DNA from 3 places in the Desulforhabdus amnigena genome. Region 1 is predicted to be linked to each of the others. Evidence: riboswitches for the same ligand, from Rfam matches in the RefSeq annotation. Region 1 holds a riboswitch; each other region holds the start of a gene.

Region 1 (10,618 bases):
ATTGAAGGAATCACCGCACAGGCGCTTTCCCTCCTCATGGCACACCAATGGCCCGGCAATGTTCGCGAACTGGAAAACATGATCGAACGATCCTTCATTATGTGTCGCGAAGGGTTCATCGACATCGGACATCTGCCCGAGGAGTTGACGGCGCACGGTGGATCGATAACAGCGGATTCGGATGTACGATCTGCTCATGATCTTCTGGATGCCCAGGCCATCCGTTCGGCTTTGGAAAGGAATGGCTACAATCGCCTGGCTGCCGCCAGGGAACTGGGTATTCACAAAACCACCCTCTATCGTAGAATGAAGAAACTGGGAATATCCCTTCCCGAACAGGACGGACGGTTCCGCAGTGCACGGTAGAGTAGCATAGAAGCATCACTAGCTGGCATATTGAGTAGTATATTTGCAATCGTATTCTCTCCCCCCATATCTCCTTTCGCTGAATATCATGATTGATTACCAATAGTTAGAAAATTATTTCAAATTTTTAAAATTTGGCATTGAAAATGCTTTTGATTCTCTTGAACACCTGCAAAGGACCTTGAATGATGAAAGTGGCATTTTCACAATGGGAGAATCGTATTGCGCCTGTTTTCGACACCGCCCGGCAGATCCACCTCGTGGAGGTCGATTCGGGAGAAATTATCGGAGAAACCCAGGAAATCCTGCCTTATGAGCTCCCGGTTCAAAATGTACTTCGTCTTGTAGAACTTGCTGTCGGCACTCTTGTTTGTGGTGCCATTTCGAGGCCTTTGCAGGAGTTGGTCACTGCCTACGGCATTCGGGTGATTCCCTTTGTGGCCGGTGAGTTGAGGGCGGTCGTTGAGGCCTGGCTCAGAGGCGACCTGTGTAGTGCCGATTTCGCCATGCCGGGATGTTTTGGACGGGGTCGGCATCGCGTGCGTGGAAAACGCCACGTCGAGGGAGAGGAACATCTGGGAAAGATATATGGAAGAGGCCCGGGCCGTGGGTATGGACAGGGAAGGGGTGGTCGGAGGTCCGGCCGTTTGGGTGGAGTTGGGAATGTTGGAGTCGGGGGGGGCTGCGTGTGCCCCGTGTGTGGACAAAGACTGCCGAATGAAGGAGGAACCCCCTGTGTGGAGCGGAGGTGTCCCCGGTGTGGGGCTGCCATGATCCGGGAATAGAGTGAAAATCATTGGAATGGAGGATATGATCATGCCAAGAGGAGATGGAACAGGACCTATGGGTATGGGACCCATGACCGGGCGCGGCGCCGGCTATTGCGCCGGCACCGGAATGCCGGGCTATGCCAATCCCTTTCCCCGTTGCGGATTTGGAATGGGATTTGGCTGGGGCCGTGGATTTGGAGGCGGTGGGCGAGGATGGCGGCACATGTACTACGCTACGGGTGTGCCAGGCCGGTTGCGATTCGGTGGGTATGCCGGACCGTATCAAAAGCCCGATTTGGAGATGGAGAAACAGTCTCTTAGGAGCCAGGCCGAAGCCCTGCAGTCGGAACTTGACTTCATTAAAAAGCGCCTGAGCGAGTTGGAAACCGGTGAGCAGGCGTAAGCTTGCGACAGAAAGTGCACGGCCACACCTTAGAGGATGTCTGAAAATTCCCCCTTGAGAGGGGTAGGGGGTGTCAAGATTTCGCGAACCAGAAAAACACCCCCCTTGGCCCCCTCAAGGGGGGAATCGAAGCAGGTTCGGCTCCCAAGCAGAGGAATTTTCAGACAGCCTCTTACTTGTTGAGCGGGATGCGGTCGCGCATTCTTCATCTGGGGAAGCGGAAGGGGGGATCTATGCGCGTAAAGGGAGAAGAGGTGTAAGTTCGGAATGAAGACATATTTGGATTGTATTCCCTGCTTTGTTCGCCAGGCCCTCGATGCGGCCCGCATGGCGTCGGCGGAACCGGAAGTTCATGAAAGGATGCTCCGTGAGGTGTTGCACTGGACGAGCGAGATGGACCTGGATGAGCCGCCACCCGCCCTCGCGCAACGAATTCATCGGAGGCTGCGTGAAGTCAGCGGCGTGCCGGATCCTTACCGGGAGGCGAAGGATCGTTTGAACCAAATGGCCTTGAATTTCCTGCCGGAACTGAAAGCCGGTATTGATGCGGCGGCGGATCCACTGGCCATGGCGGTGCGTCTGGCCATTGCAGGCAATGTCATCGATATGGGGGTGAACAGCAATGTGGAGGAGTCGGATGTGCGCCAGTCGGTTTCCCAGGCGCTGACGGAACACTTCACCGGAGAGCTGAACGGCTTTCGCCGGGCTGTGGCCGAAGCAAGAAATATTCTCTACCTGGCTGATAACGCTGGTGAAATTGCCTTTGACCGTTTGCTCATCGAACAGCTTTTGCCTGCGCCGGTCACCCTGGTGGTGCGCGGCAGGCCGGTCATCAATGACGCAACCATGGCCGATGCCCATGCCGTGGGGCTTCACGAAGTCGTTGAGATCATCGACAATGGTTCAGACGCTCCCGGCACCATGCTCGAAGATTGCAGCAAGGAGTTCAGGCGCCGTTTTGCAGAGGCTGACATGATCCTTGCCAAAGGGCAGGGCAACTTCGAAACGCTCAGCGACGAATCCCATAACATTTTTTTCCTGTTCAAGGCCAAGTGTCCCGTGATCGCAGCCCACGCGGGGCTGCCGCTGGGAACCCATGCATTGAGGCGAAGCAACACGTAATGATGCCTGTTCAGGCGCACACAAAACGAAGGCTTCAAGCGTTGAGAATTGTATAACTGCAGGAGACCCAATCATGCCGGATTTCGACGGAACAGGTCCAAGAGGACTGGGGCCCATGAGCGGTAAGGGCAGAGGCTACTGCATGCTGAAGATATCCCAGCTTCCCGACGAACCTCATACAGGATTTGCCGGTTTGGCTGGAAAGCCGCTGACTTTGTATCCCGGTTCACCATCCGCGGATATTGCTTCCTTGAAGTTTCGGGTGCAGTGCCTTCAAGTGATGCTTCGAGACATTCAGCGTCGCATCGAAGTCCTGGAGGATGTCAGACGAAGAATGTGTGATCTACAGCCCCCTACTGACGCTTTTCAACCTCCATGACCGGAACAGTCACAAGGAAAAATGAAAAAAGGGCAAAGATATGCAAGGTGATAGGGAAAGCGGGAAATGCTCTTGAAAAGCGATGTCAGCATGAGCCATGAGCTATGAACCATGAGCCTTTTTTCATATAAACCGCAGAGACATGGAGAACACTAAGTTTTCATTTGAAAGTCTTTCTCTGAGCCCTCTGTGTCTCCGTGGTTCCGATGAAATCTAGCAATGCCAAGTTAAGAGCCTATCCGGAAGCCACTCATGGACCTTGGCCCCCTCGTAGTCCTCTGACAAGGGCAGTTTTTTGCCCTTCCCGCTAAAGCGGCTATTCAAGCCACTTTTATTTTAATTCCTGCTTTGGTATAACATATTGAATTTGCTGTATTTTAGAAAAAATGCCCTTATTGGCTTTAGTCCACCCCCTCGAAGAGGGAATTGAAGGGGAGGGGCCGCTCTGGAGGATAGGTTTTCGGATGGGCACCAAAATAGGCGGATACTTTCTGCTCTCTTTTGTCTCTTTGAAGCGAAGGTTTGGGCTCTCTCATGGTTCTGGCGGGAGCTGTTTGTTCAATGTCGAAAAACCGGTTTCACCGAAAACGGAATGATGAAAGAAGGAACAATGAAAAAAAAATTGCTTGCCGGTCTCATTTTTGGAAGCATGATTGCTATGGTTGCCCTGGGGCTGGCAGTCATTGGCTCTGCTCAGGGAACGAAAAAGGAGGATTGTTTTTATTCTTCCAGTCTGCACGCCACAGCGAGAGGAATGGCCTATTGGTATGACAAGGCAAATGGCGGCCTTGAAACCATTACGGGTATTCCCTACGCGGAAGCTGGATGCAATAAGTGCCATGTCGCTTCATGCGATGCCTGCCATAAGGTGGAGGTGAAGGGAAAACCCACCTATTCTGTCGCTACAGCAAAAGATCAGGAGAAGTGTCTGGGCTGCCACGCTCGCGAGGCACATATGATCATGAGGATCGATAAGGAATCGAACACTCCTGATGTTCACGTTGCAAACGGGATGGGCTGTATGGATTGCCACACCGCACGTGAAATCCATGGCGATGGGATGGAGTATAAGTCAATGAAAGAGCCGGGAGCAATGGACGTGACGTGTGAGCAGTGCCACGAATCGGGGCCGGAAAGCATCTCGCACACTGTTCATGGAAACAGGCTGGACTGTAAAGCCTGCCATGTGCGTCATGTTGTGAGCTGCAACAGTTGCCACTTCGAGACCATGATGAAAGAAAACAAAAGGGTAGCTCTTCCCGTATCCGGCTGGAAATTTCTGATGAACTACAATGGAAAGGTGACGTCGGCGAATATGCAATCTTTCGTAGCCCCGGGAAATAAAACTTTCCTCATATTTGCGCCTCAATTCAGTCATTCGGTGATGAAAGAGGGGACCAAATGTGAAGAATGTCATGCAACAGAAATTGTCCAGAAAACATTGAAGGGGGGTATCGATCTTTCCTGGCTTGAAGGAGGAAAAGAACTCAATCTGAAAGGGGTGATTCCTGTCGTAAAAGGAGTGCAGTACCGTTGTGTATATCAAAATTATGAAAACGGAACATGGACGCCGATTTCCAATCCAGCCGATCCGAAGATACAGTATGTCGGATTTGGTTCTCCTTTGACGGAAGAACAGTTAAAGAAAATGGGAAAGCCGCAAAAGAGCGAAAAATAGAGTTGCGATGGCTTCCTACATGGACGGGGAGAGTCGATGAGTTTGCCTCGGGTTAAGATTACAATTTTGGTGGACAACAAGTCTGCCGATGGACTGCTTGCCGAACATGGTCTGTCCTTCTGGATAGAGGTTGACGGCAAAAGAATTCTTTTTGATACAGGCCAGAAAGATGCTCTGGCAGTGAACTCCAGGATGCTTGGCGTGGACTTGAGCCGGACCGATCTCGTGGTTTTGAGCCATGGACACTATGATCATACCGGTGCCATCCCCTACGTACTTGGATGTGCTCCTTGCGCTCATGTATATTTGCATTCGGCGGCGTTCCTGCCACGCTACAGTGTTCGGGATAAAGTTGCAAAGCCCATACAGATGCCAGCCGATTCCATGAGCGCTGTAATGAATTTGGCCGATGAGAAGATTCATTATATCGCACAACCTGTATTTCCCCTCGAACGGGTTGGAATCACCGGCCCCATTCCAAGAGAGACTGATTTCGAAGATACGGGCGGCCCTTTCTTTCTCGACCCGATCGGATTGCGTCCGGATCCCATCGAGGACGATCTTGCCCTTTGGATCCAAACAGAGGAAGGTCTCGTCATTTGTGTCGGATGCTGCCATGGAGGTTTGGTGAATACGGTGCGTCGCATTGCAGATATAACGGGTGAGCGGCGTATTCGTGTGTTAATGGGAGGGTTTCATCTATCGAATGCGGATATGGACAGATTGAAACGAACGGCCGCAGCATTGAGGGAATACGATATTGCTGCGCTCATTCCCTGCCATTGCACCGGCGATGGGGCCGTCGAATACTTCAAAAAGCATTTGGATTGCCCTGTGCAAGCCGGACATGGAGGTTTCTCGCTGAATGTTCCATGAGGGATTGGGCCCATCGGCGCCGGATCTCCATGCGGCCAACGACTGCCTTCATGGCCCGTTTTATTTCTTGACAGGGTGTGAAAGACCGTGCTACTTGTTCTGCCACAATCGAATATCGCTGTCAGGTGCATTGCCGCTTAAAAGGGAATCCCGTGAAAATCGGGAACGGTCCCGCCGCTGTAAACGGAGACGAAATCCGCACATGCCACTGTTTCACGCCGCTGAGACGGGAAGGCTCGGAGAGTAGGACGATCCGGGAGTCAGAAGACCTGCCTGATGCATGAAGAGTCGTCCGTACGTGGATATATGTGGTGGCTCACTGAAGGACCAAGTAAATCAGGGTGCAATCCTCAGAGCGTTTTTTGCTCTGGGGATTTTTTTTTGGCTGAAGCTGAGCACCTTTCGTCTCGCTCACGAAAGGCTTTGGCCCCTCCTCAACACACTTTCATCTCTTGACCATCCGGAGGCTCTGCCGGGGGCTTCCGGATGCCCGGACATCAACAGCCTGGAGGTGCAGCATGTAACGAGGCATGATCCTTTAGTTTTTCCAATCACTTCATTGCCAAACCGATATTGAATCTGTCAGCACCAGGGAAGGGAGTGAGAATCTCCCGCCGCCCCGCGACTGTGACCGGGACGAAAGCCGCATGTTAGCCACTGTTCTCGGATGGAGAATGGGAAGGCGCGGCCGGTAGGGCGAACGGCAGCCAGGAGGCCTGAGCGACGGAAAAACCTGATTTGTTGTCCCCGAGGGGGGAAGGAGGTTTTATGTGCCGGTGTACCTCGCTTCGGTTCAAGTCGTGCTGCGTTCTTGCGGTCCTTTCTGTTTCCTGCCTTTATATCGCAGATATTTCAACAGGTAATCGTCCTGAAGGAAGCACCGGTGGGGTCTCGATGTCTGCCATTTATGCCGGAGTCCATTCCGATAGTGCTTGCTTATGGGCTCACGCTTCCCCACTGGATTCCGGTGCTTATGATAAGTCCTCCCGATGCGTCCCGGAAGCAATGCCGGTCACTGGAAATTCTTTCTCCACGCCTGCCAGAGATCCATCCGTGTACGTGGATGCCGTTTCGCCCCTTGAAATCGGGAGATCCAGGGCCCTGTACCTTTTGGACCTTCTGGAAGAAAAGCTTCCAGCCAACTTCCGCAATGGTCCGAATTTGCTCTTCCATCAAAAACCCATGAACAAGGAGCTCACATGTTAAACCTTCTTTCCAACACCGAAAGTTACATGTCTTTCTACCACACAGTCCTCTCCCTCAATGGAGAGAACATGCATCTGGGGCGGGCAAGCCATGTTCAGGTCTTTCGATTGCCCGATGATTGGGCTCACCCAGGTATCACCCATTCCGTCCGCTTTTACGACGGCCGCTACTACAGAGAATTGCTGGGAGCCGCCTCCATCGAGCTCGAAAGCGACACGGTGGTTCTCGACATGGGCCAGGGGAAGGTCTACCGCTTCGTCAAGCAGGCCGCCCGGCGCGACGTAAATAAAACACAAGCATAGCGCATCATTTTCTCAAACTAAGGACGAACAAATCATGGCAGACGAATTCAATGCGAACGCTCATCAGACCTGCGGATGCGACAGCCCCAGGCTCTTCCCTGAATTCGAGCCGGCCACTTACGAAACCTGGTATCAGGAAGCGGTGGCCAGTCTCAAAGGGGCGCCCTTCGAAAAGAAGGTGATCACCAAAACCTATGAAGAAATAGACCTGCAGCCCATGTATTGGGCCAAGGACGTGGAGGACCTTCCCCACATGGGGGCTCTTCCCAGCTATCCGGCATATGCCCGGGGGACGGAGCCCGGAGGCTATGTATTGAAGCCCTGGGACATTTGCCAGGAAATCGATTGCAGCACACCCCAGGAATTCAATGAAGTGGCCAGGCATGACCTGGCTCGGGGGCAAAATGCTCTCAAGCTCGTGCTTGACCGGTCGTCCCGCAGGGGGCTTGACCCCGATGTCCACAGCAACAATGACTGGGTGGGAAAAAACGGCCTTTCTCTCGCCACGGTGGATGAACTCGGTACCGCCCTGCGAGGCATCGACCTGCGCACGACACCCCTCATGATCCATGCCGGGGCGGTCGCTCTGCCCATGGTGGTGCTTCTTGCCGCCTACCTTCGCCATCAGGGAGATTCTCTGGCTGACATTCGATGCTGCGTGGGCGCCGATCCTTTGGCCGAGCTGGTCACGGAAGGGAAGCTTCGGGTTCCTTTTGCCACCGCTTACGATACCATGAGCACGCTTGTTTCCTGGTCCAAAGGACATGCTCCCCATCTTCAAACCATCCTGGTGCATGGGAGTCCCTATCACGATGCGGGCGGAAGCGCCGTCCAGGAGCTCGCCTACGCCATTGCAACGGGAGTGGAATACCTTCGCGAGTTGAGCAAAAGGAGGCTCTCCGTCGACGATGTCGCTCCATGCATGCGCTTCGTCTTTTCCCTGGGTCCCAATTTTTTCATGGAAATAGCCAAGCTCCGGGCTGCACGCCTCTTGTGGGCTCAGGTTGTCCAGGCTTTCGGCGGAAGCCCCGAAGCCCAAAAGATGACGATTCATGCCCGAACTTCGGCGTACACCAAGACTGTTTGTGATCCTTATGTGAACATGCTGCGCAACACTACCGAAGCCTTCTCGGGCGCCATGGGAGGAGTGGACAGTATGCATGTTTGTCCTTTCGATGAGCCCATCCGCCCGGCGGATGAGTTTTCCCGACGTGTTTCCCGCAACCTGCAGATCATCTTGCAGGAGGAGGCGCATTTCGTTCATCCCATCGATCCTGCCGGCGGCTCCTGGTACATCGAAAAGCTGGCAGACTCCGTGGCCCGCAAGGCGTGGAAGCTTTTTCAGGATGTGGAAGCCGCAGGCGGTATGACCCAGGCTCTCCTGGAAGGCCTGCCGCAGGCCGCCGTGGCCGCTAGGAAGGCAAAGAACATCGATACCCGCAAAGATATAAAAGTCGGCACAAACATGTATCCCAACCTGAAGGAAATTCCGCTGGCTGCGCCGAACATGGACTTCAAGGCCCTTCAGAGCAAACGCGCAGGGCAGGTGCAGGCCTATCGCCTCCAGTCGGATCTATTCAAATTATATGATCAACTGGGGGATTTTCGTATCAAGATCGGGGGCCTACAGCACGGAATTCGGAGAAGAGCAGGAAGTGGAAATCGTTCGGAAAAATGGCCGATGAATTTGAAGCGCTTGAAGGCCGCCGTCCCCGCATCATGGTGGTCAAAATGGGCCAGGACGGGCATGACCGAGGTGCCAAAGTAGTCGCCACGGCTTTCGCCGATCTGGGTTTCGACGTGGACGTCGGCCAGCTTTTTCAGACACCTGAAGAGGCAGCAGCGCAGGCGGTGGAAAACGACGTGCACGCCATCGGCATGAGCTCCCTCGCTGCAGGAGACAAGATCCTCCTGCCGGCCCTGGTGCAGGAGTTGAAGCGGCTGGGGCGAGAAGACATCGTGGTCATCGCGGGTGGTGTCATTCCTGTTCAGGATTACGACTACCTGAGAGAGCAGGGGGCTTCCCTCATCTTCGGCTCGGGTACGGTCATTCCCGTGGCGGCTCAGAAAGTCCTGCCTGAGATCGAACGTGGGGTGGTCAGTGGAAGGTTCTCGGCCACCATGGCTGCGGACCTGCTGGTGAAGAGATTTGAAGCGTCAAGGCATACGTGAAGTCATGCCTCACATAAAAATGATCCGGGACGGGATTCCCCCTTCCTCATGAAAGCTCATAATGTTACCCTCACACATCTATGTGACATTGTCATATAAACCACGGAGACACAGAGGGCACAGAGAAAGACCTCCAAATGAAATCTCGGTGTTCTCCGTGTTTCCGTGGTTCAAATGAAATCTGACAATGTCAAGTTAAAATGGAGGCGGTTTTCCGAAAAGAGCCAGATTGCTTTTTAGAGCATCCGGGCAATGGTCGGAGGGCGTTTTCGCAAGAGGCTCGAAAGATATAAAATTCAGTCCGCCACGGCATAGTGGGGCGGATGTCTTCCTGAAGGAGATAAAAGATGAAAATCTATACTGGAACGGGGGATCGTGGGACCACCAGCCTCTTCAGTGGAGAGCGGGTTCCCAAGAGCCACGATCGACTCAAGGCCTATGGTGATCTGGATGAGCTCAGTTCCTTTCTTGGGCTGCTTGCGGCCAGGCTTCTACGGGAAGAAAAGGAGACAGTGGCTCAGCTCCAGAGTATCCAGGGAGACCTGTTGAGCATGGGGGCCTGGCTGGCCACGACCCCTGATTCACAGTCGGCCTGCGTGCTGACGGAAATGACGGATGCGCCCAGGCGTTGCGTGGAACGATCCATTGACGCCATGCAGGAGCGGCTTGAGCCCCTCACACAGTTCATCCTGCCGGGTGGTCACGAAACGGCGGGCCTGGCCCATGTGGCTCGTACGGTGTGCCGAAGAGCTGAGCGGGATGTCGTTGCCATGTATTCCGCCATGAGCGAAGAAGAGCGCACGCCCCAGGTAGAGGAGTTCCTGGTTTACCTCAACCGCCTTTCGGATTACCTCTTCGTGCTGGCCCGTTTCTGCAACGTCATGCACGGCGTTGGGGATGTGTTGTGGAGTCAGTAGCCACGGCGGGAGAGCGGGAAAAGGGTGGCGCGGAGCTGCTGTGGCCGGAGTCACTTATGCCCTTAGGGAGGATCTGCATGAAAATCGAAGTCCGATGCAAACAGTGCGGCCGGCATTTTGTCAAATATTCCTACAGCAAAACCGCGCGCTGTGAAGAGTGCAGGCGGTTCAACAGGGAGGCGATTGAGGCGAAGGAAACCTACACGAGGCATTGTGGTTTACCCCTCATGGCTGTGATTGGCCACAAAAAAACATGAACTGGTCAGTCGGGATTTTTTCCCGATAGGAGGGCGGTGGGCAGAGAACTCCGGGGCAAAGTTTGTGGGGAGCTTGAAAGGCTTTTATATCGGCATTAATTATGTCAATAGGAGTGAACCTGTCGCATGAGGTGATCTGTCATGTTTTGGGACAACATAACTTTTGCCTT
Region 2 (10,618 bases), 170 kb from region 1:
GAAGTCGATCCCACGGGCTGAACCGGAGGAGGTGATTGATCTTCCATCAATATTGGAAAACCTGGAGAAAAGGTATCGAGGCAAAGGGCTTGCCGATCGAACACCGGCGTCCGAACCGCATTCCGCCAAGGGGCCGCCGGTCACGATAGATATCGAGGAGATCCGCCGACGGCTAATGGCGGTCTATGGCGAGAGACTGTCCGGCAGCACCCGGAAGACCTCTTCTGATACGCCCGAGGAAAGCCTGCGCGGGGCCGGCTCCGGTACCCACAGCGGGCGCGTCGACGCTCCCGCTCCAAAGCCCGTCATGCCCGCCGGGTCGTCGAGGTTTGCAGGAATGACGGTTGGAGAGGCCGCCAGGGGATGTCGGCCTGCCTGTAATCCGGGCAGTGGTCCGAAACTGACCATCGATGCCGCCCGTTGCGGTTCACAGGAGAAACTCCCGGGGCGAGTCGTGGAAGGCGCGAAGCCGCTCGTAAAAACAAGGCCACCGCATCCGCCGGTGGCGCCATCTGACCGAACTCTCCCGGCAAGTGACTCCAGGGTGCCGACGACAGGCGTGTCCAATGGGGGCCTGGTCAGCGCGGTTCCGAGCGGCGAACCGGACATCGGCAAGGTGAAGGACTCTTATACCCTTACCCCGGCAAACCCGTACAAGCCGATACTTAAACCGGACGGGCTTCCTTGCCCGGCGGTATCATTCCAAAACGATGCGCAGAAATTTCCAGCGGATCCACATGCTCTTGACCTCGCGGCGGGCGGGCCTGTGCCGGGAGTGTTGTGCGCACCCCTTGCGGCGGGCAACCGAGGCAACCCTGTCCAATCTGAATTCCATGACGAGGTGTGCCTGCCGCCTGTTTCGCTGCTTCACCCCGCCGATTTGGCGGTCGCGTCAATGAGTCAGGACGACCTGATCAACGGCGGCATCCTGATCGAGGAAAAGCTCGCCGAATTCCGCGTCAAGGTGAACGTTCAGGACGCTTATGCCGGCCCCGTCATCACACGTTATGAGGTACAGCCGGCCGTAGGGGTACGCGGCGGGCAGGTGGTGAGCCTGATGAAGGACTTGGCCCGCGTCCTGGGGGTGGCATCCATTCGCGTGGTCGAAACCATTCCGGGCAAGACATGCATGGGGCTGGAACTGCCCAATCCGCACCGTCAGATGATTCGCCTTTCGGAGGTTTTATCGTCCGAGATTTTCCAGTCTCATACATCAAAACTGGCCATGGCGCTCGGCAAGGACATCATCGGCGCACCGGTGGTGGCGGATTTGGCCAAGGCGCCGCACATCCTGGTGGCAGGAACGACCGGTTCGGGCAAATCGGTCGGTGTGAACGCCATGATCCTGTCTCTGTTGTACAGGGCGACACCCGACGAGGTGCGCTTCGTGATGATCGATCCGAAGATGCTGGAGTTGTCGATCTACGATGGCATCCCTCATCTGCTGGCTCCTGTGGTAACGGACATGAAGCTTGCGGCCAACGCGCTCAGCTGGTGCGTGGGGGAGATGGAGCGGCGCTATCATCTGATGAGTGGGCTCCGGGTTCGCAATCTGGCGGGCTATAATCAAAAGGTACGCGAAGCCATCGACGCCGGAGAGCCGCTGGTTGATACTTTCTCCCCGGCTCAGGACGACCCTGCGCCGCTTTCGCCCCTCCCCTACATTGTGGTGGTGGTCGACGAACTCGCCGATCTGATGATGGTGTCGGGGAAAAAGATCGAGGAATTGATCGCCCGCCTGGCCCAGAAAGCGCGGGCCGCCGGCATCCATCTTATCCTTGCTACGCAGCGTCCTTCGGTCGATGTCATTACGGGGCTGATCAAGGCCAACATTCCGACCCGCATCGCTTTTCAGGTTTCGTCCAAGATCGACAGCCGCACCATTCTCGACCAGATGGGCGCGGAATGCCTGCTGGGACAGGGGGACATGCTCTACCTGCCGCCTGGCACCGGCTATCCGCAGCGCGTGCATGGCGCTTTTGTGGCGGACGATGAGGTGTATGCCGTGGCCGAACATCTGAAGCAGTTCGGCGAGCCACACTATGTGGATGGCGTACTCGATGGAATGGCGGATGCCGAGGATGGAGGAACGGAGGTGGATCGGTTCGGCGACGAGTCTGATCCGCTATACGATGATGCCGTCGCCTTCGTGATCAGCTCCCGCCGCGCATCGATCTCCGCCGTTCAGCGCCAGCTGCGGATCGGCTACAACCGCGCCGCCCGGCTTGTCGAGCAGATGGAGGCGTCCGGCCTGGTCAGTCCGATGGAAAGCAATGGCAGTCGGACGGTTTTGGTGCCGGCACGGCAAGAGTAATCCGGTATGGCCAATGCTTTCTCGGACCATTCACCAACGTCCCAGCTTGCGCCTGCGCAGAATTTAGAGATTGTCAGGCGCCAATAGCCGGATATTTTCAAAGACCAAAGGCCCTTCAGATCACCCTCGAACAGATGCAGACGGGAACCGAAGGGCATTTCTTTTTTCGGTTCCCGCCCAAAGATTCAACACGACAAATAAATGATCGTACCCACAGGATATATCCGGGAGGTATTTCTAGGGGACATCGAACGAATTTACCAACTGCTGCGTGGTTCCTTCCAATCGCTCAAGAATCAGGTGAGAGACCCTTTGCATCATTTCATAACCAAAAGAATGATCCTTCTTACAGAGATCCATGATGCATTTGCTATCGATCAAGATCGTCTGTGTCGGTTCCGTAGCTCTGGCCTGGAAGTGCCACTTGTAGGGCGGGAAAAGCCATGACCAGCCGACAACTCCCCCCCCTTCGATGGTGTAGATTGTCAATGGGGTTCGATTCGGCAGCGGGAGATCAATGGCAACCTTGCCGCTGCGAATGAGATAAAGCCGGTCAGCCTCTCCACCTTCCTCAAAAATGACACTTCCGGCCCCGAAGTCTTTTTCAGAAGCACAATTGGCAAGCTTTTCGATGTTTCCAATGTTGAGATCTTTAAAGAGGGGGTGTTCCAACATTTCTCGCAGAAGCTCCGTCATAACCTGTCTCCTCTTTGCAGTTGTGGAATAACTTCAGTCTTGTCTCAGGAATTCAAGGTCGTCCCTAAAATACTTTCCTAACTATTGTCTTACGATAATCGCTTAGAGATGAACGCGCAATGGCATGTGAAGCTGAAACAATGAACCAGGGAACTTTGTCGAGGTATTGTCCTGCCTGCTTTTCCATAAGGTACATGAATGATTGTTGACATATCTGACAGTATCTCGTATAGATGATGCCGTATAAACAATATGGATGTCAGGTGCCGCTTGGTTTAAAAGGGAATCCCGTGAAATTCGGGAACGGTCCCGCCGCTGTTACCGGGGACGAAATCCGTAGGAGCCACTGTCCGTTCAAAGCGGGATGGGAAGGTTCGGAGAGTAGAATGATCCGCAAGTCAGAAGACCTGCCTGATGTTGCTTTGGAAATCGGTGCGTGGAGATATCCGATGACCTGATCGAGGACTAAGTGAACCAGGGTGCAATCCTTAGAGTATTCAGCTCTAAGGATTTTTTTTTTGCCTTGCCGCGCTTGCAATGAACCGAAAACAAAAGGGAGGATTTCGAAATGCTGCAAAAATGGCTGTTTCTAATGGGCCTGCTCGTTTTCTTGAGTACTTTGAGTGTCAATGCCTTTGCCGGCCATGGGGAAAAGAGGGCTGAAAAGAAGGCGATTTTGCTGGTAGCCTTTGGAACAAGCGTACCCGAAGCCCAAAAGGCGTTTGACGTGATTGACGCTGAAGCCAGAAAACGCTTTCCGGGTGTTGAGATCCGATGGGCTTATACATCCGGTATCATTCGAGCCAAACTGGCCAAGCAGGGCAAGATCATGGATTCCCCCGAAGTGGCTCTGGCAAAGCTCATGAACGAAAATTACACCCATTGCGCCATCCTTTCCTTGCACACTATTCCCGGAATCGAGTTCCACGATCTCTACCAGAACGCTCATTGCTTCCAGGAGATGTCGGGAGGTTTTGAGAAAATACTAATCGCACGGCCCCTGCTTTCCTCCAAGGAAGACATGGAAAGAGCGGCAAAAGCCATGATCAAACATATTCCGGCCAGCAGAAAACCGGAAGAAGCGGTTCTTCTCATGGGCCACGGCAGTGAAAAGCATCCAGCCGACGCCTTGTACCTGGCAATGAACCAAATTTTTCAGGAACTCGATCCCAACGTGTTCGTAGGCACTGTGGAAGGGTACCCGGCCCTGGATGACCTTTTGCCGAAACTCACTGAACGAAAAGTGAAAAAGGTTTATCTCATGCCGTTTATGCTCGTAGCGGGTGATCATGCGCGAAACGACATGGCGGGAGACGAGCCGGACAGCTGGAAGTCGGTTCTCACCAAGAACGGCATCGCGAGCGAGGCCGTTTTGAAGGGCACGGCCGAATACCCTGAGATTGTCGAGATATGGCTGGATCATCTCGCTGCCGCTTTTGCTCATTTTTGAAAAGAGGGCTGCGATCCGCTCAAGGGAGTTGGCGGATTCCGGTATCTCGTTATTCACCACGGAGACACGGATGGCACGGAGAAAATTTTGGAATTCCTATGGAATTCCCCTGTGATCTCTGTGCCTTCGTGGTAAGAGGTACTAAAAACTCTAACAGCAAAAACTCATTGAACAAGTTGCATCGTTTCAAGGGAAGGAAGTGCAAATCTTCCGCCGCCCCGCGACTGTGATCGGGACGAAAACCGCATGGTGCCACTGTCATGCCCAGAAGCGTGATGGGAAGGCGCGGTGATTAGGATGAACGTGAGCCAGGAGACCTGAACGATGCCGGAACTTTTCACCGAATCCCCGAGGGGGGAAAAGGAAAGCCCCATCCATGTACGTTTTTCCTTCATCCTTTGCACGTATTGTTTTCTGCATCCTTTCGGCTTTTTTTCCTTTCATCTCCATCGCGACCTGTGCGGCGATGTTCATGGCCGAAAATACGCTCCCGCAACCTCCCCATCCTTCCGCGCCCATTGCGGAGCATGAAGCTCAAACGGAGCACGGGCAGGCTGACCTCTTTCCCGGCAAGGCGCGGATTCGATATGCCAAAGGCTTCACCATCGAATACCACAATACGTACAAAAAGATTCAGGTTCTCTCCCCCTGGCGTGACGCTCAAGTGACTTTCACCTACCTCCTCGTGCCGCACGGCCAAACGCCTCCGACAGCGCCTCCTGAAGCCGTGGTCGTCGAGGTCCCGGTGCGGCGGGCAGCTCTTACGAGCACAAGCTCCGTGCCGTTCTTCCCTATGCTTCAGATTGAACAGGCATTGGTGGGATTTTCCGGTTGTACACGTGTCACCACGCCCAAGGTGGTAGAAATGATCCAGCAGGGGCAGGTCACTGAAATCGGCTGCGGAAGCAACGGAATGGACAGAGAACTGAACATGGAGCAGCTCTTCGCTCTTCAGCCGGACATCGTTATAACCCACGGCACCGGCATTCCCCAGTTTGACAAACATCCCAAACTCATTGAAGCCGGCTTTCGAACGGTCATCGAAGCCTGTCACATGGAATCTACGCCACTGGGCCGCACCGAGTGGATAAAGTTCATTGCCGCTTTTTTCAACAAAGAGGCGGAAGCCGAGCGCCTCTTCGACGAGATAGCAATGCGCTATGAAGATCTGGCGGAAAAGATGGGGACGGTGACGGAACGGCCCACGGTATTGTACGGAATGGTCTACCGTGACTTATGGTATGTCGCCGGAGGCAAAAGCTACCACGCAAAATTCATGGCAGATGCGGGGGCGGACTACCTCTGGAGCGACGACACGTCGACGGGAGTCATGCCCATTGGCATGGAAACGGTCTTCGATCGCGCCAGGGATGCGGCATTCTGGCTGAATCCGGGGGCCTGCAGCTCATTGGAAGAACTGTCGGGAGCCGACGAGCGTTACGGTGCATTCCGGGCCTTTCGCACGGGCCATGTGTACAACAACAACGCCAAAATAGGGCCCGGAGGCGGCAACGATTTCTGGGAAACGGGGATGGCCCGGCCGGACCTCGTACTCGCCGATCTCATCAGCATTTTCCATCCGGATCGACTGCCTTCCCACCAGCGCATTTGGTACCGGCAGCTTCCACTCCACGCGGAGAAAGAAAACTGATGCGGAACATTCCCTCTTTTTTTTATGCCGACCCAGCACAAACCCTCTCCCGGAGCAGTACACTTCTCTGGGCGGGACTCATCACCACGCTGGCGGTCGTCTTCACACTGGAGCTCTCTCTGGGCTCGGTATTGATTCCCTTCAAGAGCGTCATTTCCATTCTGCTCGGGCATGAGGACGCTCCTGCCGGATGGCGAAACATCGTCCTGCTCTTCCGCCTGCCGCGAGCGGTCACTGCCGCTCTTGCGGGAGCGGCGTTGGGCATCGCCGGATTGAAAATGCAGACCCTGTTCCGCAATCCACTGGCAGACCCTTTTGTCCTCGGCATAAGCTCCGGAGCGAGTCTCGGCGTGGCCTTGACCATCATGACCGCCGGGGGGATGGGCTGGAGCATCCTGGTGGAAAAAACCGGGATCTCGGGGAACTTCTCCCTGATCTTTTCGGCAACGCTTGGCGCCGTTACGGTTCTGAGCATCGTTCTGGGGATTGCACGCCAGGTGGAGAGTAACGTGACCCTGCTCATCATCGGACTCATGTTCGGCTACATCAGCGGCTCTCTGGTGAGCATCCTCATGCAGTTCTCCCTCGAACAACAGATGCAAAGATACGTGGTCTGGACATTCGGCTCCTTCGGTGGAGTGACATGGAAACAGATCACGGTCTTCGCTCCGACCGTGATCATGGGTCTCGCACTGGCCCGGTTCCTTGCAAAACCCCTGAACGCATTTCTCCTGGGGGAAGGCTACGCCCGCAGCATGGGGGTCAATATCCGCGCCACGCGCTTCTGGATCATTCTGGGCTCTTCGCTCCTGGCGGGGTCCGTCACGGCCTATTGCGGCCCCATCGGTTTTCTTGGAATAGCGGTCCCTCACCTGTGCCGTCTGCTGCTGAAGACATCGGACCACCATGTTCTCGTACCCGCCGTAATTCTTCTCGGGGCGACGCTGGCGCTGCTGGCCGACCTCATCGCTCAGCTGCCCGGCACTCAGGTCGTACTGCCCCTCAACGCGGTGACCGCTCTGATCGGTGCACCGGTCGTCATTGGCGTGATTCTTCGCCGTCGAAATGCCATGGAGGCTGGAACATGAAGAGACAAACACTGCTGGAGGCACGGGATCTGGCTGTCGGATACAGGAAACCCAGGCGCCCCCCGCGCATCGTCACGGAGGGGATCAACATTGCGCTGCGCGAAGGGGAGTTCGTCTGTCTCCTCGGCCCCAACGGCGCCGGCAAGTCGACTTTGATCCGAACCCTCTGCGGGATGCACCCCCCCTTATCCGGCACGGTTTGCATTGCAGGAGAACCTTTGAAGGAGCTCTCCCCCCACATGCTGGCACAACGCATGAGCCTGGTCCTGACCCAAAGGGTCGCCGTCGGCATGATGCCGGTCAAGACGCTCGTGGCTTTGGGCCGCCATCCCTACACCGACTGGGCGGGACGGCTGGGCAAAAAGGACGAGGAAGCGGTGTGGCGGGCCATTGCCGACGTGGGCATCGAAGAACTGGCGCACCGCCCGGTCTGCGAACTCAGCGACGGTGAAAGGCAAAAGGTCATGATAGCCCGGGCGCTGGCCCAGGAGCCACAAGTCATGATCCTGGACGAAGCGACGGCGTTTCTCGATTTGCCTCGCCGTGTGGAACTCATGCATCTGTTGAAGGGATTGGTTCACGACGGACAGAGGGCCATCCTGCTGTCGACACATGATCTCGATCTGGCGCTCCGCTGTGCCGACCGGCTATGGCTCCTGCCTGCCGGCGGCCCGCTCCTCGAGGGCGTCCCGGAAGACCTGGTATTGTGCGACGCCTTTGCCAAAACCTTCGCCGACGCCGGGGTGTCGTTCGACAAAGGATCGGGGGCTTTCACCCTCAGCAATGCGGAACGGGGAGAAATCGGATTGTGTGGGGAAGGCGTGCATGCCATGTGGACCTACCGTGCACTCGAGCGTGCAGGATATCGCGTCCTCCCCCAGGGCAAAACGGAGCGGTGCGTCGAAGTGACGTGCGAAAACGGCTCGATATCCTGGCATATTCGCGGCTCGAACAAAGCGTACACATCCTTGGAAGCTTTGCTTGCGGGGCTGGAATACCGTTGGACTGCGCTTCATGAGGAATGTGCAAAACCGCTCACCGAGGAGTTGTCCCATGCAGACTAAAGGATTGATCATGGTAAATACCGGCAACGGCAAAGGCAAAACCACCGCAGCCCTCGGTCTTGCTTTCCGCGCTCTGGGACACGGACTGCCCGTGTGTATCATTCAGTTCATCAAAGGAAAGTGGAAATACGGCGAATTAAACTCCGCAAAGCGATTTGAAGACTTGCTGGAGTTTCACGTTGTGGGACAGGGCTTCACCTGGAAGTCCGGCGACCCGGAAGGCGATCGCCGGGCGGCGCAGGAGGGATGGAAACTGGCCAAAAGCATCATTGAAGAGGGACGGCATCACCTGGTCGTTTTGGACGAATTCACGTACCCCCTGAACTATGGGATGGTGGACGAAGAGGAGGCCATCGCATTTCTTTGTCGAAAGCCGGAAGCGCTGCACGTGCTCATAACAGGGCGCAATGCCCCAGCATCACTCCTGGACATTGCGGACATGGTCACTGAAATGCGTGAAGTGAAGCACCATTTGAAGGCCGGAATCAAAGCTCAGAAGGGCATCGAATTCTGAACTGCTCCCCCCTGAACAACGGCGTACATGAAACCTGTGGGCGTTTACTCAACAAGCGAAAGGAGAAATATCAAAGAATCAAATACCTGTCATCGCAAAGCAAAAAGAAAGGGGCAGATCGGAGTCCCTGGCAAGAACCGGATCTGCCCCCTGGGAACTGTAAACCTGTTTCAAAGTAGTCCCCGCCGTCATTCTCACAAAAAGGTGGGGGGATTGGCAAGGAGGAAATGTGAAACGCTATTTCGTTGCGGTTTTGGCGGTATTCTGCCTGATGATTCCTCTTCATTCGGTTCCGGCGCAGGAAAACGAGGAGGTGACAGCAAATTCCGCTGAACAGGAGAAATCGGGAAAAGACGAAAAAGAGGCATCGGTAAAAGAAACAGCCGCCCTGGAGCCCATGGTGGTAACGGCGACCAGAACGGAAACACCCCTTTCCGAGGTGACCAAAAGTGTCAGTGTGGTGGATCGGGAAGACCGGGCGGTCCGGGAGCAATACTACATTCCGGAATTGATCGATACCCTCCCCGGCGTCATCATGGAGCGAAACGGAGGGCCGGGGCAGTTCACCAACATCAGCATACGCGGGGCGGGAGCTCAATACACCCAGTTTCAATACAACGGCATGCCTTTGAGGGATGCCGCAGATACCCAGCATACTTTGCAATATTTCATTGGAGACCTCCAAAGCGCAAGCAACCTCGACCGCATCGAGGTGCTCAAAGGAACCAACAGCACTCTATACGGAACTCAGGCGATGGGAGGAGTGATCAATATTATCCCGGAAAGGTGGCGGGAAGGGCTCACGGTCAGCCTGCGAAATGAAATGGGAGAATACAACACATTCATCGAAAACGGCCGGTTTGCTTACGGGCAAGAAAAATATTACATCGACCTCGACCCCCTATACACGACCACCGACGGCGTGAAGAACGGAGGCAAGTACGGGTATTACTACGAAAATCTGGGATTCACGGCGGGAGCGGGAGTAAAGCTTAGAGACGACATGACGCTGGAGCTCAGCAATATCATGTACGACTCCGATCTGGCCATGAGCGAACATAATCCCTCGCTGGACAAAAACTATCAGCTCGTTAAGAACGTGGCCGACCCAAACAGCCATAGAGAAAGCTTCCTGAACCAGACAGGGCTCAACTTCAACCACCAGGTCTGTTCGATGTGGGATTATTCCGTCAAGGCGTCATACGGAGAAACCGAACGCCATTATTTCTGGTCCAAAATATCCGGAGACCGTTCCAACTACGACGGCTCCACCAGCTATGTGGAGATGCAGCATAACGTTCATGCCACCGAGTGGCTCACCCTGACTATGGGGATGGACTATGAAGGGGCGAGCTATGACGGGCGTGAACCCCTGGATCCCGGCAGTGGAATATACGATCCCGTCGATTTCGATTACGACTGGGGAGGATACGATCTCTTCGGGCAGGCCCAGTTCGCCTTTTTCGACCGGTCCCTCTTTTTCACCGGCGGCCTGCGCTACAACGACCACGAGGAATTCGACTCCAAAGTGGTCGGGGAAGTTTCCGCCGCTTATATTTTCAAGCAAACCGACACCAAAATTCATTCCCACTTCGGTACCGGCTACCGGACACCGTCTCTCTATGAAATTTACGGCGGTTACATTTTCATGGGGCAACTCATCACCGTAGGCAATCCCGATTTGGAACCTGAAGAGAGCACCAGCTACGAATTCGGTATCTCCCAATATTTTCTGGATAAAAAGATCGAACTGGGACTGACCTGGTTCCACATCGATTTCGATGACCAGATCGCCTATGACGGTTTCGCCAACCAATACGTCAATGCCAAAGAGGCCCAGA
Region 3 (10,618 bases), 1.5 Mb from region 1:
TTTTCTGACTCAAAAGCGTTTCGGCAAATGTTCGGACAAGATGCAATGGTTCGTACACCTGATGATTATGACGGGGTACTCATCCGTTTTTCTGTTGGTCGTTGTGTTCATCAGATGGTTTCAACGCGATCACATTGAATATGCGTTCTCGCATCCCGTACGATTGGTGGGGTATTATGCGACGTTTGCGATCCTATACGGCACCACCTATGCCATCATCGGACGTTTGAAGAAGAACAAACCGCCCTATCAAAATTCCCATCCGACCGACTGGATGTTTCTCATTTTGTTGCAGTTGACAACCCTGACCGGCATCTTTGTTCACTTCACCCGCTTACTGGACTGGCCCGCTACAACCTATTTCCTTTATATCATTCATATGATGGTAGCTGTTCCCATGCTTGTTCTGGAAGTACCTTTCGCCAAATGGGCCCATCTGGCTTATAGGCCCGTAGTGATTTACCTGCTGAGAGTAAAGGAGCGGTATGCCCAGGAGGTTCTGGCACCGGCAACTGAAAGTCAGATCGCTGTAGAAGCTGCAACTTCCTGATCGAACATTTCATTATCATCATCGCTCTTGAATTTTCAGAAAAATTACATTCCAAAAAGAAAAGCCCATGTAAGGTGCTGGAAAGGTCCTCGCATGGGCTTTGTTATTGAGATGAAATATTTTTAGGCTGTTATTTCCAGATGTTATAATATATTCGTTTTTCAGATTCCAATACCTGTTTTTTTCCATGCCTTTTGTGTGCCTCTATGAGGAGCACCAACAATGCGAAATGATCAAGCTCAATTTTTTATTTTACCATCGATAGCAGCAGTCGTTTCTCGATGCAGTCGTGTATTCTTTCATCCCGAATTGGTGCGACCCGCTGTGGAAAAATGGGGAGATTATTTTCGGGATTTGGGAGAATGGCAAAACGTTTGTCACTTTTTCGATGACTCCGAGGAAACCGTTCGTTGGATTTTTGTTTTGGACATTTTAAACCATTGCTTCTGGCCAGATGTGGGCGAACCGACCTGGACAATACACTACGGTGGAAGTCCCCGATCAGGTTATTGGGGGTTGGCTGCAAGTCTCAAGCGTGCTCAAGAAAGTGGGATTCCTATCACTCAACCGGATTTTCTGGCAAATCTTTCTGCCGATGATCTGAAAGGGATTTTGTCGGGAAATGTGGAAATTCCACTCTTTGAAGAACGGCTTTTCAATCTTAGAGAAGCGGGTCGGATTCTGAACTCTACGTGGCGGGGTGATATCATTCATCTACTTGAGTCGGCAAAAGGAAATGCCCTGGTCGCAGTAAAAAAAATCGTGGATTCTTTTCCCAGTTTTCGCGATGACGCTCGATATGGTGAGATAGAAGTCTATTTCTGGAAAAGAGCACAAATCTTCATTTCGGATGTGAATCTGGCATTTGCTGGACGAAAGTGGGGAAAATTCATACATATGGATAAACTCACGGCTTTTGCCGACTATAAGTTACCTCAAGTTTTGAGAGCATTGGGAGTGATCTCATACCATCCGGACTTGGCCAGCAAGGTCGATTCCATGCAAGTATTGTCTCAGGGGTGTGAGGAAGAGATAGAAATCCGGGCGATGACTGTATGGGCGGTGGAAGCACTAAAGAATGCATTTGCGGCACAGGGAAGAGAAGTCAGCAGCACCTGGGTTGACAACTGGCTCTGGCAATTGGGGCAGATGGAATCCTTCAGAAAGAGGCCATACCATCGCTGCCGTACCATTTTCTATTGAACATGTCACATCCAGTGCCGAATGAATATTTCTTGAATCTGCGTCGTTCTGAACATTCGCCTGTCAGCAATACCGTTAATTGCTTACTTTCTGATTATCGAGTTCTCTATAATGTGTTATAAGAATTTCAGGGGGCACCACCAAAAATCAAGTTTCTGTTTTGATGGAGCAGGGATGGCCTTGCTCCTGATTGTCGCGCCCGAGTGGCGTTGGGGCAGGTGATTTCACCGAGCTCTATTGTAGACCATGACGTCGGTCATCGTGAGGAGTGCGCACTTAACCCATCTCCACAATTGAGAAAGGAGCCTCTTATGCTGTTTATGGCCATTTTTAATTATTCTCCGGAAGATCGTAATTTGGTTATCGAAAGAGGCATGGGCGGAAAGGAAAAGGACATTGGAGTGACGGTCAAGGGGGAGTGGTTTGACATTTCGGGGCATCGCGTATTCCGTCTTTTCGAGGCCGATGATGAAATTCATCTCGCATCATCCATTTATAACTGGACGGATCTGGGTGTGGCTGAAATCATCCCGGTGATGGAGACAGAAAAAGCGCTTAAGCTCATCAAAAGAACCCTCAAAAAATCTTAGTACTTTTCGAGAAAGAGTTTTTTCTGTTAAGCCTCTTCGTTGTGCCTGTGTGCTTAAATGGGAATACGGTGAAAAACCGTAGCGTTTGGCCGACGCTGTGAGCGGGGATGAAATCTGAGAAACAGCCACTGTTCCTGCAAGCCCGTATATTTTGGGCAAGGAATGGGAAGGAACAGAGAGTAAAGCGAACCGCAAGTCAGAAGACCTGCGATGGAGAGGATGCCTGAGTTTTCAGGGTAATGGCTCGAGATTGCCGAAGCCATCAAGCAATCCTTCAAACATCCCTTTGCGGAGAAGTTTGAAGGATTTTTTTTTGGAACGGTTATAGTTCAAGTAATTCATGAAGGAGGATAAATTGCAAAATCTCAAGAACTTGATGAATCGTATTGAACCCTGTTCAAAGGAATGGCAAGAAAAGGCATGGGAGAGACTGCATTCTCAGATCCGGCCTCGAGGTTCGCTTGGACATTTGGAAGTGATTGCCTCACGTCTGGCTGCCATTCAGGGTACTCTGACGCCGTCAGTCAAAAAGAAGCTCATCTTCACCATGGCTGGAGATCATGGTGTGGCAGAAGAGGGAGTCAGTGCATACCCCCAGGAAGTTACCGGACAAATGGTTTTCAGCTTTATCCAGGGATGGGCTTCCATCAATATCTTGGCCAAACATGCTGGAGCTGATGTCCGTGTCGTGGATTGCGGAGTGGCGGCAGACATCCCCGAAGAATGGCAGGTGGTGCATAAAAAAATAGGCAAGGGAACAGCAAATATTTGCAAAGGTCCCGCCATGAGCAGAGAGCAGGCTATTCAGGGACTGCTCCTTGGGGCTGGCCTGGTCGAGAAGGCCTTTCTCGAGGAAGGGTATGAACTGTTTGGTACGGGTGACATGGGAATAGCCAATACCACACCTTCGACGGCCATTGTTGCAACATTCAGTGGAAAACCCGTCTCACAATTGACGGGTCGCGGCACCGGGATTGATGATGAAGCTTTCAATCGAAAAGTCAGGGCGGTCGAAAAGGCATTGAAAGTGAATCAGCCGGATTCTGAAGATGCTTTGGATGTGTTGACCAAGGTGGGAGGTTTTGAAATTGCCGGTCTTGCTGGAGCCGTTTTGGGAGCTGCGGCAGTGAAGGCGCCCATCGTGTGCGACGGTTTCATCGCCACAGCCGGGGCTCTGATTGCCTGCCGGTTGATGCCTGTTGCGAAGGATTATCTTTTTATTTCACACCAGAGTCTGGAGATCGGACATGCAACCATGGTGGAGCTCCTCGGGTTGCGTCCAATTTTGGATCTTGAGATGCGTCTCGGAGAAGGTACGGGATCTGCCCTGGCTATGAATATTATCGAAGCGTCTGCGAAGGTCCTCAAGGAAATAAAAACCTTTGCAGAAGCGGGGGTCACAGATACGGGACACTGATAGACTGCAGGATGAGAAGGGGAGCTCTTTCCCTTCTCACCAGCAGTGAAGATCCAGTAGATCTAACCACAGCTCAAAAGTGCTCCCATGGCGTTCAATGCAGTTGATCCCAGGTTGAAGATACAGCTATCCCATGTGCACTCATTCTGGTGCTGTTTATAAAGATTTATAGATGTATGGGGGATCAGAGCCTGGAACATGGACATCCTTCAGGAAGTGTCAAATCGTATTTGGAATGGCTGTGCCCGGACTCTATCGAGGAAGTCCCGAGCGAGCCTGAGGTTGCGCCAAGCTTCGAGAAGTCTGAACGCGATGTTTTTGGCCGATCCCACTCCCGTGGGGAAAGCTCTCCGAAAGAGACTGCCTCTTTGGATGAGCTGAAAAAGAGTGCAGGCGATCTGCAAGAGAAGGTAGAAGATCTTGCAGGCGACATCATTGTTGCTGTAAACATGTTCCAGTTCAAATCCCCCGTTTTTTTGGACATTGAAGCCCTCGTTTTCAATGATCCATCTGCTCCTTCCTCCATCGTTGGCTATTTCGATGGCGCTTGCCTGACTGATTTTGAAATTGGTAACCCACTGGAATCGAGTGGTCCTGATCTGCCCTGTCTTATCCGGTTTGGTCTCAAGGCACCGGAGAACGCAAAGGGAGTGCTCTCTGTTTTCAGTATCGATATAGGGAATGTTGTTTACCCACCGGTATTGCTGGTGAATTCTGGCTTCTTTGCCTGTCCGGTACTCGAGGTGACACTCAGGATGGAATCTCTGGAGGGCCTCGAACTGTTGCTCAACGGAGGGGAGGTTATCCTTGTGAACGATCAAGAACTTCCAGCCGTATCGGTTGCACAGGTCAAAGGTGGGGCCGCCGGCAAAGAGGCTATCGAGGCTGATGCACAGGGGAAGCCGGGGGAATCTTTCTTTGAGTCTTTGTGCAAGCCGGTAGAAAGCCTTGAGCTCACAGTCCTGTTTGCCGGGATTCTCCCCGGGGTTCTCGATGAATTCCGTCATAAGGGAGAAGGCGAATCCGTTTGGGGTCACGAGCTTTGCCTCGAGCACCTCGTGGTAGTAGATCGTCTTGGTTCCGTGAGTCCGGGTGAGACAGTACGGGCAATGTCTCTTGTCGAAGGAAATGGTCCCCGTCCCATCGACAGCCACAACATAGTAGATGCCCCGAAGTCTCCAGCGAGAGAGCACCTTCTTTCTGATGAGGGTTTCGGCCATCCCGGTAACGGCCTCTTGAGCCTCTTGCGGAGAGAGCCTGAGGTAGAGATCATTAAGGGTATCACCATGGGGAAAGGAGTCGACACCGAAAAGGATCTCGAACTTTTCCCTGGAGGGCTCATTCTTTCGGAGTTGGTATGTGACCTGTCTTCTGGCTCCGAGTCTCAGCAAGAACATGAGAACTCCTGCAAAGCAAAGAGATGCAAGAGGGTAGTTGATCTTCCTCTGGTCTCTCGGATCGGATGCGCCTCCAAAAATCTTCTGGAAACCACCGAAGAAATGCTCCACCGTCTTGATGAGAATTCCGATCAGAGCTTCCTGCTCCTGCTCAGCGCTGTCCGTGGTAGGATTCATGGTTCGGAAATCAAAAATGAGATTGTTTTTCAATGCGGCCTCCTTCACCCAACGGGAACTCCAGTTGAGCGTGAAGAAATTATTTTCTCTCTTGAGAGGAAGCCCTCTCGTTTTTTGATTTTATCCCGATTTACTGTGCGAAGAAAAATCAATCGTTATTGCTGCCTTCTCACCTATGCTGGCACGATCATTTTTCAAATGGCTATTGCCAATATGTGGTCTGAAATTTAAGGTGAATCTGTTATTATTATATTTGTTTGTAAAAATGCTCTCAGGATCGATGGGGGTACTTGCAATGACCTTATCGAGCGGTTCATTAGGAGATATATTATAGTTATAATATGATGGCAATCAAAGCAATTGTAAGGAGAATGAAGTCATGGCCAATATTATGCCCGAAGGGGAATCCATCCGCAGGGCTGTGAAATGGATTTCTGCACGCCTGGAGGAATCTCCCAGTGAGTCGCCGATGAAGTATGTCAATGAAGCTGTCTCAAGATTCGACCTTTCATCGAAAGAAACAGAATTTCTGATGGAATTTTATCGGCAGCGAAAAGAGAAATCCTTATCTGACGCATAGATGGGATTGATTGTGGATTCAAGGGTTCGAGTCCTTCCAGATCCATTGCTTTCCATAGAGATCCCTTTGTATCGTCCCATGGCAGTGCTTCTCATTTTAAAAAACTTCCCCTCTCAGGGGGAAATTTTTAGAACAAAGTCCCGCTTTGAAGGGGGATTGAAGGGGATGTCGCAAATGCCAATATCATGAAAGACGTCCAAAAAGAGAATTGCTGGTCCCGTCTTCTCATGTTCAGTGGAATTCAAAATTGGTTTAAGGAGAAATGATGGAACATAAGCAGTTGAGATGTGAGGACTGTGGCTGGGTCGGAAATGCTTTTGAACTGGTTCGAGTCAATTTTACAATGGGTGATCCACAACCCTGCTGTCCAAATTGCGGAGGTGACCGCATTGGCGAATTCGAATTGCCGAGCTCACAGGACATATGATGCAGCACTTCAGGAAGAATGGAGAAATCTCCTGCTGTTAAGGATCGATCATGTCTGATCGACAGGGTTTTGACTTCGAACACTTTTATTTTAGAGAATTGCATCCCGATATTTTTATAGGAACAGCGAGCGACCGCTATTTGGGGTGGGTGGGGCAGATTTATTCGGAAGACCGCTACAAAGGCCGCATATCCAGCCGTTCCAAAAAGATCAAGGGGCGAACATTTCAGGAAGATGTTTTACCCGTGGAAAGCGTAGAGGAGTATTTCAATCATTTCAGGATATTGGAGATAGATTACACTTTCTATGGATTCTTGCTGACTGCGGATGGTGAGGCTACTCAGAATTTTCATGTGCTCAGCCGTTATAAAAGTCACTTGAAAGAAGATGACTATCTGTTGCTGAAGGTCCCACAGTCTATTTTTGCGCAAAAGATTTTGAATGCTGGCAAATATATTGCCAATGAAGATTATCTCAATGTCAAAGCCTTTATTGAACGCTTTTATGAACCTGCGCTAACCCTTTTGGGATCCAATTTGAAGGGTTTTATTTTTGAACAGGAGTATCAGCGCAGAGGGGAACGGATTTCCGCATCGGAATTGGCCCGCTCATTGGATTTCTTTTTCAACTCCATTTATCCTGATCCTCGCTATCATGTTGAGCTGAGAACGGAATCTTATCTCACGCCTGTGGTTTTTGACGTGCTTGAAAAACATGGTGTGGGCCAGGTACTGTCTCACTGGTCCTGGCTTCCCCCTCTGGCAAAACAATTTGCAAAATCAGGTGGTCGTTTTCTGAATGCGGAACGGCAGTGTATTATTCGCCTCATGACACCCCTTGGAATCCGTTATGAGGATGCCTATGCGCAGGCACATCCTTTTTCAAAGCTGGTTGAAGGCATGCTGCAGCCCGAGATGATCGAAGAAACGGCAAGAATAATGTGGGCAGGAATAGAACAGGAGGTGACAGTCAATGTGATTGTCAACAACCGGGCAGGGGGAAATGCGCCCCTGATTGCCAAGCGCATCGCGGAGGCTTTTACGACAGCAAAACCACAGTCAGGAAGTAAAACTGAAAAAAACGAGTGATTGTGGAATTATCGTGTTCCGGACTTGTAGGTTCTTCAATTCTTTGAGCGGGAAAGGCTTCTTCCCGCTCAACAAAATCAATGAAGGAAGGATTTCAGGAGGAAATCTCCCTTCTCTTAACGGACCGTTCAGGCGTCACGCCCACACTCTTTACCATTGTCGTACGGGACCAACGTCCAAATGGACAAAATCGGGATATCCCCCAACACCTCCCACATTCAACAAGAGAGCCGTTTTCTGGATATCGATGAGATCCACGCCCTCCAAACGTACATCTGCAGCCATACCTCTAATGTGGTAGCTGTTCTTGGCTACTCCATGTCCTTCTTGACGCAGGTATTCATTATAAGAAGGGGAGCGATAGCCCGAAACCAAATGATAATGTCTTTCTCGAGACCCCAGTTTTGTTCGGACAGCGTCCAAAAGGAGAAAAAGTTGTGGGTCTATGGGAAAGGGCGAATCATCGTATGAGCATCTGAAGAGATGATTGAGCTTAGTGAGGGCTTGGGGATCGAAGTCACCCCCTCTGTCGAGGTATTGGATGCTGAGAGATTCGTTGGTGTGAATGTTGTGCAAGTCCAGCTTTCCGGTACAAAGATACTTCAGCGAAACCGCTGCCTCTGCTTCTCTTTTGAAAACCTGCTGCGTTGATGCCGCCGCGGTACCCAAAAGGAGCAACTTTAGAGCCTGTCTTCGGGTCATGATCTCCTGCCTGTGTTACGTTAACGATAAAGCTTTCTTCCTGACCAACCATGTTATAGGCTATTCCAAAAGTATCGATCGGCTACAGCTTGCTGGTATTTTGCAAACGTCATGCCGAACAAAAAAGATGCTTGTCCTGAGAGACTGGATTCCCATTTGTGTCTCATAGAATTCCTCGGGCATGCGAGATGCTGTTTTACCAAAGAGGAATAGACGGCAGTCAGGAAAAAATTACCTAAGGGTCTGTAAAAGAACTACTTCCCGGTTTTCCTGGATTCCAAGTTTCACCGGAAGCCAGTCTTCTTTGAAGAAATATGGAACTTGTTTTTTTACAGGCCCTAAAAACCTATGAATAAATCAGAATCTGTTGTTGTTATGAGGTGTTGTGACTTGTGGGTTCAGTTTTCATAACAGTGCACACCTCCTCTCATCTTCAGTAACTGAACACAAAACTTCAAAAATCAACGGAATACCATGAAGTCAAAGTCCAATCTTTGATTTTCTGCTATTTTAAAGGAGAATAGGATTGTAGCTGCCCGCTTTACCAATTCTCCCATTCAAGATTTTGGCATCCTACTTGATCTGAAGACTGTTTTGCAAGTCCCAACTCTGGGGCAACAAGACCTGTTGTTTAGGTAACCATTTTATATTGTTGTAAATTATCTAAAAAATCCCAACGATTTATGTCAGAAAAACCTGAGGGGAGTGATGATACAAGGGACGATGCAGATGTAAAACTGTTCTCGTCAATAGATTGGCGTAATGTGAGATGACCCCTATGGGACGATTGTCGCTGTCAATTACAGGAACACCGGTGAAAATGGATTGCTCAAAGAGAAGCTTTTCTTCTCTCTTGCCTGATCCTGCTGTGCGTTAGAGATAGCGGTTGTTTTGCTTCAGTGCATCAGGTATATTTTTTCCAAATTTAATAGAGATCTTCCATAATTGAGAATCGATCGCATTTGTTTTCTGAGGTTTTTGCATGACGATCCGAAACCTTGACTATTTTTTCAGACCCGCCTCAGTTGCGCTCGTCGGTGCGAGTAAGAAAAAGTCCTCCATTGGCGGTGTGCTCACGAGGAATCTTTGGAACAGCGGATTTGAAGGAGAGTTGTACGGGGTCAATCCAAATTATGAGGTGATCGACGGCATCCCGCTCTACCCTGACATTGCGAGTCTTCCCAAGGCTCCTGAACTGGCAGTGATCGCCACCCCGCCGGATACTGTGCCGGGGTTGGTGAAAGAGCTTGGCGCCCGGGGCACAAAAGCCGTAGTCGTCATAACGGCAGGGTTTGGGGAAAGTGGGGGAGCGGAAGGGAGAAAACTCAAAAACGCCATGCTCGAAGGGGCGAGACCACATCTGCTGCGGGTGCTTGGACCCAATTGCATGGGGGTCATGGTTCCTCGAACGCATCTCAACGTAAGTTTTTCCAACGTACAGCCATTGCCGGGCCAAATCGCTTTCGTGGCCCAATCCGGGGCCGTGCAGACGGTTGTGCTCGACTGGGCAACGGCTCGAAACATCGGATTTTCTCATTTTGTTGCACTGGGAGAGATGGCTGATGTGGATTTCGGGGATATGTTGGATTATTTGGCCAATGACCCCTATGCTCGAGCGATCCTCCTTTATATGGAGTCGGTGACACAACCACGAAAATTCATGTCTGCGGCTCGTGCCGCTGCACGTATGAAGCCGGTCATCGTGCTCAAGGCCGGCCGTCATATGGAAGGAGCCAGGGCTGCCGCTTCCCATACGGGCGCTCTGGTTGGTGATGACGCTGTTTATGACGCTGCATTTCGCCGTGCAGGAATGTTACGTGTGTACGATCTGCAGGAACTTTTCAGCGCCGTCGAAACTCTGGCGACCCTTCCCCCCATACGAGGCGATAGACTTGCAATTCTTACTAATGGTGGAGGGATAGGAGTTCTGGCTACCGATTCCCTTATGGATGAGGGCGGAAAACTGGCCGAATTTTCTGCAGAAACCATGGATCGTTTGAATGCGCAACTTCCTTCCATCTGGTCCCATGACAATCCGGTGGACATGATCGGTGATGCCTCCGGAGAACGATATGCTGCAGCTCTAGAAGCGATGTTCAATGATCCCGGAGTGGATGCCACTCTTGTCCTTAACTGCCCCAATGCCATGGTGGACAGTGCGGAGGTGGCACAAGCGGTGATAGACACTTACCAAAAGAAAACAGCGAAGGGAGTACGTCCCGTTTTATTGACAAGCTGGGTGGGTGGCACAAGCCTCGATGCAGGACGTCACCTGCTGATCGAAAACCGGATTCCCACCTATGATGTTCCTTCCGATGCTGTGCGCGCTTTTATGCAGATGGTCCGCTACCAGCGGAATCAAGCGCTTCTGATGGAAACACCGCCAAACCTTCCCGAAATATTCAAGCCGGACGTGGAGTGTGCTCGGGGAGTGATTGAGAAAGCCTTGGCAGAAGGGCGCGAGTGGCTCATGGAAACGGAAGCCAA

What was found. Region 1 has a riboswitch for cobalamin ahead of QMG16_RS10815 (hypothetical protein). Riboswitches for the same ligand answer to the same signal wherever they lie in the genome.
Region 2: another riboswitch for cobalamin. It lies ahead of QMG16_RS10150 (sirohydrochlorin cobaltochelatase); the one in region 1 lies ahead of QMG16_RS10815 (hypothetical protein).
Region 3: another riboswitch for cobalamin. It lies ahead of cobT (nicotinate-nucleotide--dimethylbenzimidazole phosphoribosyltransferase); the one in region 1 lies ahead of QMG16_RS10815 (hypothetical protein).

Annotation. Positions count from the first base shown of each region.
Region 1 is NZ_BSDR01000001.1:2,536,792-2,547,409, reverse strand. Features, by position in the region: gene QMG16_RS10850 (sigma-54 interaction domain-containing protein) at 1-366, shown strand, start outside; gene QMG16_RS10845 (NifB/NifX family molybdenum-iron cluster-binding protein) at 552-1,151, shown strand; gene QMG16_RS10840 (DUF5320 domain-containing protein) at 1,183-1,539, shown strand; gene QMG16_RS10835 (damage-control phosphatase ARMT1 family protein) at 1,807-2,661, shown strand; gene QMG16_RS10830 (DUF5320 domain-containing protein) at 2,735-3,040, shown strand; gene QMG16_RS10825 (cytochrome c3 family protein) at 3,651-4,718, shown strand; gene QMG16_RS10820 (MBL fold metallo-hydrolase) at 4,755-5,594, shown strand; cobalamin riboswitch at 5,701-5,885, shown strand; cobalamin riboswitch at 6,131-6,332, shown strand; gene QMG16_RS10815 (hypothetical protein) at 6,363-6,800, shown strand; gene QMG16_RS10810 (hypothetical protein) at 6,794-7,102, shown strand; partial or broken gene QMG16_RS10805 (acyl-CoA mutase large subunit family protein) at 7,137-8,639, shown strand; partial or broken gene QMG16_RS10800 (cobalamin-dependent protein) at 8,713-9,274, shown strand; gene QMG16_RS10795 (cob(I)yrinic acid a,c-diamide adenosyltransferase) at 9,622-10,191, shown strand; gene QMG16_RS10790 (hypothetical protein) at 10,269-10,448, shown strand; gene QMG16_RS10785 (Slp family lipoprotein) at 10,590-10,618, shown strand, end outside.
Region 2 is NZ_BSDR01000001.1:2,371,299-2,381,916, forward strand. Features, by position in the region: gene QMG16_RS10140 (DNA translocase FtsK) at 1-2,314, shown strand, start outside; gene QMG16_RS10145 (cyclic nucleotide-binding domain-containing protein) at 2,552-3,010, opposite strand; cobalamin riboswitch at 3,255-3,439, shown strand; gene QMG16_RS10150 (sirohydrochlorin cobaltochelatase) at 3,579-4,460, shown strand; cobalamin riboswitch at 4,627-4,799, shown strand; gene QMG16_RS10155 (ABC transporter substrate-binding protein) at 4,837-6,111, shown strand; gene QMG16_RS10160 (iron chelate uptake ABC transporter family permease subunit) at 6,111-7,199, shown strand; gene QMG16_RS10165 (ABC transporter ATP-binding protein) at 7,196-8,263, shown strand; gene cobO (cob(I)yrinic acid a,c-diamide adenosyltransferase) at 8,253-8,777, shown strand; gene QMG16_RS10175 (TonB-dependent receptor plug domain-containing protein) at 9,007-10,618, shown strand, end outside.
Region 3 is NZ_BSDR01000001.1:994,809-1,005,426, reverse strand. Features, by position in the region: gene QMG16_RS04405 (4Fe-4S dicluster domain-containing protein) at 1-550, shown strand, start outside; gene QMG16_RS04400 (queuosine 5'-phosphate N-glycosylase/hydrolase) at 773-1,753, shown strand; gene QMG16_RS04395 (DUF3303 domain-containing protein) at 2,065-2,343, shown strand; cobalamin riboswitch at 2,366-2,570, shown strand; gene cobT (nicotinate-nucleotide--dimethylbenzimidazole phosphoribosyltransferase) at 2,699-3,760, shown strand; gene QMG16_RS04385 (hypothetical protein) at 3,970-5,367, opposite strand; gene QMG16_RS04380 (hypothetical protein) at 5,714-5,914, shown strand; gene QMG16_RS04375 (DUF72 domain-containing protein) at 6,392-7,429, shown strand; gene QMG16_RS04370 (peptidoglycan L,D-endopeptidase MepK) at 7,580-8,131, opposite strand; gene QMG16_RS04365 (bifunctional acetate--CoA ligase family protein/GNAT family N-acetyltransferase) at 9,114-10,618, shown strand, end outside.